DNA from 2 places in the Oerskovia enterophila genome. Region 2 is predicted to be linked to the other one. Evidence: riboswitches for the same ligand, from Rfam matches in the RefSeq annotation. Region 2 holds a riboswitch; the other holds the start of a gene.

Region 1 (4,243 bases), on a different contig from region 2:
TCGGCGCTCATGAGCGAGCGGATGTCCTGGACGTGCTGGGGGAAGCGGTCGACGTCGGACGTGGGGCCGCTGCTGCGGAGCAGGGCCGTGACGACGGGGTCGCTGCCGGGCGCCCGGCCGATCCCCAGGTCGACGCGTCCCGGGGCCATGGCCTCGAGGACCGCGAACTGCTCGGCCACGACGAGCGGCGCGTGGTTGGGGAGCATGACGCCGCCCGAGCCGACGCGGATCCGTTCGGTCACCGCGGCGGCCGCCGCGATCATGACGGGCGGGGCGGACGCGGCGACCGCTGGCATGTTGTGGTGCTCGGCGAACCAGTAGCGCGTGAAGCCGAGGCGGTCGGCGAGGCGCACGAGGTCCAGGGACGCGGCGATGGCCTGGGAGCTTGACTGTCCCGAACGGACGGGGACGAGGTCGAGGACGGAGAGGCGCGGCGAGGTAGTCATCGCCAGGTCCAACCCCGGGAGGCGGTCGGGGTATTCCTGCTTGCTGTCGCTGGGTGCGGAGTTCTTGCGCGACACGCCGGGCATTTCGCGCAAGAACTCCGCACCCAGCGGTGCGGCGGGCGGCTCAGCGCGCGGCGAGCGCCTGCTCGACGTCCTCGATCAGGTCGAGCGGGTCCTCGAGGCCGATCGACAGGCGCACGGTCGTCTCCGCGATCCCGACGGCGGCACGGCCCTCCGCGCCCAGCTTGCGGTGCGTCGTGGTCGCGGGGTGCGTGATGAGGGACTTGGCGTCGCCCAGGTTGTTGGAGATGTCCACGATCTGCAGGGCGTCGAGGAACTGGAACGTGCGCTTCTTGAGGAGCTCGGCGTCCGTGCCCGGGTCGTCGGCGCCGGGCACGTCGAGGTTGAACGTCACGACCGTCCCGCCGCCGCTCTGCTGGGCCTTGGCGAGCTCGACCTGGGGGTGCGAGGCGAGGAACGGGTAGCGCACGGCCGTGATGCCGGGCAGCTCCTCGAGCGCGGTCGCGACCTGGAGGGCCGCGGTGTTCTGGGCCTTGACGCGCACCGACAGGGTCTCGAGGCCCTTGACCAGGACCCACGCGTTGAACGCGCTGAGCGAGGGTCCGGTGTTGCGGATGAAGGTCTGGACCGGGCCCTTGACGTACTCCTCGGACCCCAGGATTGCGCCGCCGAGCACGCGTCCCTGGCCGTCGATGTGCTTGGTCGCCGAGTACACGACGACGTCCGCGCCGAGCTCGAGCGGCTTCTGCAGCACGGGGGTCGCGAACACGTTGTCGAGCACGACGACGGCCCCCGCCGCGTGCGCGAGGTCGCTCACGCGGCGCACGTCGATCACGTCCTGCATGGGGTTGGACGGGGTCTCGAAGAAGACGACGTCCGCGGGGGTCGACAACGCCTCCTCCCACTGCGACAGCACGTGACCGTCGACGTAGTCGGTGCGCACGCCCCACTTGGCGAAGATCTCGTCGAAGATCACGAGCGACGAGCCGAACAGGGCGCGGGCCGCGACGATGCGCGACCCGGAACCGACCAGGGCCGCGAGCGACGTGAAGACCGCGGACATGCCCGACGCCGTGGCGTAGCAGGCCTCGGCGCCCTCGATGAGTCGCAGCCGCTCCTCGAACGTGTGCACGGTCGGGTTGCCGTAGCGCGAGTAGATGAAGCGGTCGACCTCGCCCGCGAAGGCGGCCTCGGCCTCGGCGGCGCTCCCGTAGACGTAGCCCTGCGTGAGGAAGAGCGCCTCGCTCGTCTCCTCGAAGTCGGAGCGAGCGTGGCCGCCGCGCACCGCGAGGGTGTCGGGCCGCACCGAGCGGGGCAGCGGGCCGCGGCCCGAGCCGCCCGGGATCCCGGCGGGGATGCGCAGGACGCCGTCCCCGGTGCCGGCGCTCACGACTGCTTCCAGGGGAGGCCCGCTGCGCGCCAGCCGTCGGAACCACGGTGACCGGCGCCGTCGAGCGCTCCTTCGAAGCCTTCGAGGACGTTGTACGCGGGGCCCAGGCCGGCGGCGGTCGCGGCCTTGGCCGCGCCGATCGAACGGGCTCCCGAGCGGCACAGGAACACGACGGGGGTCTCGGGTGTCACGCCGGCCGCAGCGAGGTCCGTGACGAACGACGGGTTGGGCCGGCCGTCGAGCGTGACCCACTGGGTCAGGACCGGTTCGCGGCCCGTCGAGGACAGGTCGGGGACGCCGACGAAGCGCCACTCGGCGTCGGTGCGGACGTCGACGAGGACGGCGTGCGGGTCGGCCTGGAGAAGGGTCCACGCCTGCTGGGGCGTGATGTCGCCGGCGTAGCCGGCGGCGGGCCGGGCGTCGGGGACCGGTGCAGCGGTCGCGCGGTCGGGGGCACTCATGGTGATCCTCCATCGGTCGTGGCGGTAGCACCCTCGCCCGTCACCGGGGGGTTGCTGCGGCGTCATCGTGCCAAGTCACTCAGCCGCTCTGGATGGTTGCGTCGGATCGTACGTCACCGTTCCCACGGAGTGAAACGGGTGTCTCGCAGGGTGGGCAGGGGATAGGTTGCTGCGCATGGAGCACCCTGCGCGCCGCCACGAGGTAGAGGATTCCCGTCGAGACAGCGGGCTCGGGGCCTCTACCTCGACGCAAGCCCTCTATCTCACGGCAGGCGGTCGTGAGCAGAGCCCGCCCGAGGAGGTCCTGACCGGGGGCAACTCCTCGACCGTCGTGCGGAGCGGTGACACGGTCCGCCGGACCGCCGGGCCGTGGACACCCACGGTCCAGGCCCTCCTGGCGCACCTGCGGGCGAGCGGCGTCACCGAGGTGCCCGAGCCGCTGGGGACCGACGACCAGGGGCGCGAGGTCCTGTCCTACCTCCCGGGCGACGTCGCGAACTACCCCCTTCCCCTGTGGGTCTGGGACGAGTCGGTGCTCCGTGACGCGGGCGCGCTGCTGCGGCGCGTGCACGACGCGAGCGTCGGTTTCCTCGCCGCGGGCGACGCGCCCGCGCCACCCGTCTGGCAGAGCGCACCACACGAGCCCGCCGAGGTCGTGTGCCACAACGACGTCGCCCCGTACAACCTGGTCTTTCGCGACGGGGTCGTCGTCGGGCTCATCGACTTCGATACCGCGAGCCCCGGCCCCCGGATCTGGGACCTGGCTTACCTCGGCTACCGGCTCGTGCCCCTCGTGGCGGACGCCGGGGACGGGGAGGGAGCCGACGTCGTCGGGCGGCTGGACCCGTTGGCGCGGCTCGACGCCCTGGTCGCCGCGTACGGGATGCGGTACTCGCGTCGCGAGGTCCTGACCGTCGTGGTCGCGCGGCTCGACGAGCTCGCGGCCTTCACCGACGAGAGGGCGTCAGCGACCGGGCGGGACGACTTCCGGGAGCACGCGGCCATGTACCGGGCCGACGCGCGACACATTCAGGCGCTCGCGGACGCGTCGCCTCGCTGAGCGGGTTCGCCCGCCTGACAGGCACCCTCTGCCCACCATCCGAGACGCCGTGCCCACCGGTTGACACGCTCTGCGGGCCTCGCCCATCCTTGACACCAGGTCATGAGTGCCAGCGCAAAACCCCGGTTTGCTGGCCGGCAACCCTCCTCCGCGGCGGGGTGCCCCGGGTGACGACCAGGTCCCTCTCTACAAGGAGGGGGGCAAGCGCGGAGGGGCCGCAGGGCGAACTCCGACGACCACCGGAGGACGTGCCATGAGCGCACACGCAGTCATCGAAGCCCCTACCTCGTGTGCCGTGCTGCCCGTCGTGGGCAGCGACACCCTGGTCCCCCTCGTCGACGGGCGCAGCGTCCCGTACGCCAACCTCGACGTCGCGGCGTCGGCCCCGGCGCTGCAGGTCGTGGCCGACCGCGTCAACGAGGTCCTGCCGCTCTACGCGAGCGTGCACCGCGGCGCGGGCTACCTGTCCCAGGTGTCGACCGCGCTCTACGAGGCCGCGCGCCAGACCATCGGCGCGTTCGTCGGAGCCCGCGAGGACGACGTCACGATCGTCACGCGCAACACCACGGACTCGCTCAACCTGCTCGCGGGCTGCGTCCCGGCCCAGGCCGACGGTTCGCCGGGCCGTGTGCTCGTGCTGGACGTCGAGCACCACGCGAACCTCCTGCCGTGGCAGCGCACGGGCGGGGCCACGGTCCTGGTCGGCGGTGCGACGGTCGCCGAGACCCTGTCCGGGCTGCGCGCCGAGCTGTCGCGCTTCCCGTACGCGCTCGTCGCGATCACGGGGGCCTCGAACGTCACGGGCGAGTCGCTGCCGCTCGCCGAGGTCGTCGCCGCGGCGCACGACGCCGGAGCGCGGGTCCTG
Region 2 (4,243 bases):
ACCCCTTGTTCCCCATCGCGGGGAAGATCGGCAGCGTGAAGGAGAACCACTGGATGAGCAGGAGGCCGAACCAGAAGGCGGGGATCGCGACCCCGAGCGGCGGCAGCCCGAGGAGCAGCTGCCCGAGACCGCGGAACCGGGTGTAGGTGGCCGCGACGGCCAGCCCTCCGCCGAGCACCACCGCGAGCAGCAGACCGGCCGCGGCGATCTGCACGGTCGGTGGGATCGCCTCGACGATGAGGTCCGCGGCGGGGCGCCCCGTGCTGATCGACTGGCCGAGGTCGCCACGGAAGAGCCCAGCGAGCTGCGAGAAGTACTGGACCACGAGCGGGCGGTCGAGGCCGTGCTCTGCCCTGAGCGCATCGAGCTGCTCGGGGGTGATGTCGTTGGCGTCTGCCCCGGCCATGAGCTGGGCCGGGTCGCCAGGCAGGGCGTAGAGCACGATGAAGGACACCGTGTAGGCGGCCCAGAGCACGCCGACCGCCTGGGCCAGTCGCGTCGCGAGATAGCGTCCCATGGTGGTTCTCCTCCTCCGTCAGGCGCCGACGGCGACGGCGGCGGCGGTCCGCTCGACGAGCGGCGATCCCGGCACGGTCGAGCCGGCCGTTCCCGCACGGTCCGTGGCCGGCGCCCAGCCGAGGGCCGGGGCGACGAGCGTCGCGACGTCGTGCAGGATCTGCTCGTACTCCTCGTCGCTGAGCTCGTAGGGCAGCTCGAGGCGCAGCTCGCTGACCTCGCCCACGACGGCGTCCGCCACGAGCCGCTCGAGGATCTCCTCGCTGGGCCCCACGAGATCGGGCGCGAAGAGCGTCCGGCGCTCGCCCTGCGGGGCGAGGGTCCGGGCTCGGCGCGACTCCTCGAAGGCTCGGTAGCGTCGGCGCGACGAGGCGTCGGCGCTGTCGGTCGGCACGATGACCCGCCCGAGCGCGACCCGCGTGGGCCGCCCGTCGCCGCGCCCCGCGCGGTAGGCGGCGAGGTTCGCGAGCTGGGCGGTGACGAAGTCGTCCGACTCCTCGCCTGCCACGATGTTGCCGGTCAGGAGGTTGAGCCCGTTGCGCGCGGCCCACTCGGTCGACCGGCGCGAGCCGGCGCCGTACCAGAGGCGGTCGACGAGCCCCGGGCTGTGCGGCTGCAGCCGGGGCCGCTGGACGTTCCCGGGCGAGTGCACCACGGTGTCCTCGTCGCCGATGAAACCGCCCGACAGGTTGGCCGCGAGCCGCTCGATGCGTGCGTGCGAGAAGTCGTGGGACTCCCAGTCCCCGTCGAAGACCAGGTCACCGATCAGGTCGGCGTGCGGCGGACGGCCCGCGCTCAGGCCCACCTGGAGGCGCCCCTGCGCGAGGACGTCGGCGGTCGAGAGGTCCTCCCCGAGGCGGAACGGGCTCTCGTACCCGATCGGGATGACGCCGGTCCCCAGCTCGATCGTGCTCGTGCGCTGGGACGCCGCTGCGAGGAAGACGGTCGCCGACGAGATCCCGTGCTCGAGGTGCCGCTGGCGGACCCACGCTCCGTCGAACCCCCAGGCCTCGGCGCGCTCGAACAGCCGCAGCGTCGCCTCGAGACCGCTGGCGGGGTCGTCGTCCGGGAAGTTCCCGGGGGTGAGGAAGGCCAGCGAGGAGATCGCCGGGGTGCTCTGGCTCACGATGGTGCGTCCTTCGGTCGGACGACGTGCGGGTCCCGCCCGTCCCCGGGCACGCCACAGGAACCCGTGGACGGGGGTCGTTCGTCACGTCGTGTGCTTACCGCGACCTGTCGGCGCGGTCAGGTCCTGCCCGGAGCACCCCGTCACATCGAAGGGTTGCTGGCCAGCGAGCCGGGTCTTGGCGCTGGCGCTCTTCACCTGCCGCACAGGAAAGCCTCCCGGCGCCGTGCAGTCAAGGAGTGAGAGCGGCGTCCCACTCCATGAGACAACGCAAACGAGAGACGGGGCCCGGAGACCGTTCCAGGTCTCCGGGCCCCGTCGTGGGACCGAGCGCTGCGGCGCGCTGCAGTGCGCCGCGAGCCGCCCTCAGGACGCCTTGCGCCTGCGCCCCACGAGCACCAGGTCGTCGCGGTGCACGACCTCGCGGTCGTAGCCCTCGCCGAGCTTGTCGCGCAGCTCGTGCGTCGAGCGACCGAGGAGGTCGGGGATGTCGGTCGAGTCGAAGGCCACGAGGCCGCGCGCGATCACGCGCCCGTCGGGCGCGACGAGCTCGACGGGGTCGCCCGCGTCGAAGTCGCCCGTGACCCCGACCACGCCCGCGGGCAGCAGCGAGGCCCTCCCGCCCAGGACCGCGGTCACGGCCCCCTCGTCGAGCTCGAGGCGCCCCCGCGTGCGCGCGGCGTGCGCGAGCCACAGGCGTCGGCGCGTGGTGCGCTTGCCCGTCACGGCGAACCAGGTCCCGACCTCGCGCCCGGCGAGCGCGCCCTCGGCGTTCGCGGCCTTGGTCAGCACGACCGGGATGCCCGAGCCGGTCGCGATGCGCACGGATTCGAGCTTGGTGAGCATGCCGCCCGTCCCGACCGAGCTGCCGCGCCCCGTGACCTCGATGCCCTCGAGGTCGAGCGGCGAGCGGACCTCGCGGATGCGCTGGGTGCCGGGGCGCGAGGGCGGGCCGTCGTAGAGCCCGTCGACGTCGGTCAGCAGCACCATGACGTCGGCGCGGACCAGGTGCGAGACGAGCGCCGCGAGGCGGTCGTTGTCGCCGAAGCGGATCTCGTCGGTCGCGACCGCGTCGTTCTCGTTGACGACGGGCACGACGCCCAGGTCGAGGAGCCGCTCGAGCGAGCGCTGCGCGTTGCGGTAGTGCCCGCGGCGGATGGTGTCCTCGGCCGTGAGGAGGACCTGCCCCACGCGGATGCCGTACTCGGCGAACGCCTGGGCGTACCGGGCGACCAGGAGGCCCTGGCCCACCGAGGCCGCGGCCTGGGCCGTGGCGAGGTCGCGTGGTCGGGCGCTGAGGCCGAGCGGACCGATCCCCGCCGCGATCGCCCCGGACGTCACGAGCACGACCTGCCCGCCCGCGGCGTGCCGCGCGGCGATGACGTCGACGAGCGCGTGCAGGGCCGGGACGCTGAGGTGCCCGTCCGGTCCGGTGAGCGAGGAGGAGCCGATCTTGACGACGACCCGGTGGGCCGTGGCGACCTGGGAGCGTGCGGAGAGCGCATTCACCGGGACATCATCGCGCGCCGGGCGCCCGGGCGCGGAGTCATGTCACCGTGTGACACCCCGGGGTGAGACGGCATGGACCCCGCCGCGCCGTGGTGTCAGAACTGCACCGGCGCATGGCCCGGTGCACTTCTGACAGCTTCTCCAGCGTGAGCCCGCCCGACGACGTCGCCCACCTCCCGCTCCCGTCCCACCCGGGCGGTGGTCGTCGCTCGACCGGTACGCCACAGGGCGGGCACGACCCGAGGGGCCGTACCCGCCCTGCGGGCGGACGTCGTGGGCGACAGCACCGGCGCGGGAGTCGGAGGTCGGGGCACCCGACCGCTCGGCCCGTCGCTGCGGCACCGTGTCCGGAGGTCAGTCCTTCTCGGGGTCCGTCCAGTGACCGGACTCGCGCTCGGTCCAGAGCTCTGCGCGGGCCTCGGCCTTGGCGTCCATGCGCTCGTTGTACTCGCGACGCTTGTCGTTGCGCGTGGGGCGCGAGTGGTCGTCGAAGCGCAGGTCGGTGCCGCGGGGTCCGCCGAGGTGCTCGGAGCCGGTGATGAGCGTGGGCTCCCAGTCGAAGACCACGGCGTTCTTCTCGGACCCGATCCGCACCTCGTCGCCGGCGACCGCCCCGGCCTTGAAGAGCTTCTCCTCGACGCCCAGGCGGGCGAGACGGTCCGCGAGGTAGCCGACGGCCTCCTCGTTCGCGAAGTCGGTCTGACGGACCCAGCGCTCGGGCTTGGCACCGCGGACCTCGAAGTAGAACGTGCCGTCGCCCGCGTTCTTGTGGGTGACCGTGAACCCGGCGTCGTCGACGGCCTTGGGGCGCAGGATCGTGCGCACCGGAGCGGGCGCGGGGGTCTCGCGGCGCGCCGTGTCGACGAGCCCGGCGAGCGCGTAGGTCAGCTGGCGCAGGCCCTCGTGGCTCGCTGCCGAGATCTCGAAGACCTGCAGGCCGCGGGCCTCGAGGTCGGGGCGGACCAGGTCGGCGAGCTCGCGCGCCTCGGGCACGTCGATCTTGTTGAGCACGACGAGGCGCGGGCGCTCGTTGAGCGGGAGCCCGCCCACGACGCCCGAACCGTCGAGGTCGCCCGAGTAGGCGGCCAGCTC

The links. Region 2 has a riboswitch for S-adenosylmethionine ahead of ACIPWA_RS11830 (LLM class flavin-dependent oxidoreductase). Riboswitches for the same ligand answer to the same signal wherever they lie in the genome.
Region 1: linked by a shared signal. The riboswitch ahead of ACIPWA_RS13945 (rhodanese-like domain-containing protein) and the one ahead of ACIPWA_RS11830 (LLM class flavin-dependent oxidoreductase) in region 2 are both predicted to bind S-adenosylmethionine.

What each region holds. Positions count from the first base shown of each region.
Region 1 is NZ_JBIVFZ010000004.1:195,651-199,893, reverse strand. It holds gene ACIPWA_RS13955 (LLM class flavin-dependent oxidoreductase) at 1-446, opposite strand, end outside; gene ACIPWA_RS13950 (O-succinylhomoserine sulfhydrylase) at 571-1,830, opposite strand; gene ACIPWA_RS13945 (rhodanese-like domain-containing protein) at 1,854-2,318, opposite strand; SAM riboswitch class I at 2,325-2,417, opposite strand; gene ACIPWA_RS13940 (phosphotransferase enzyme family protein) at 2,494-3,378, shown strand; SAM riboswitch class IV at 3,477-3,591, shown strand; gene ACIPWA_RS13935 (aminotransferase class V-fold PLP-dependent enzyme) at 3,632-4,243, shown strand, end outside.
Region 2 is NZ_JBIVFZ010000003.1:558,474-562,716, forward strand. It holds gene ACIPWA_RS11825 (ABC transporter permease) at 1-517, opposite strand, end outside; gene ACIPWA_RS11830 (LLM class flavin-dependent oxidoreductase) at 536-1,642, opposite strand; SAM riboswitch class IV at 1,731-1,841, opposite strand; gene proB (glutamate 5-kinase) at 2,009-3,151, opposite strand; gene obgE (GTPase ObgE) at 3,506-4,243, opposite strand, start outside.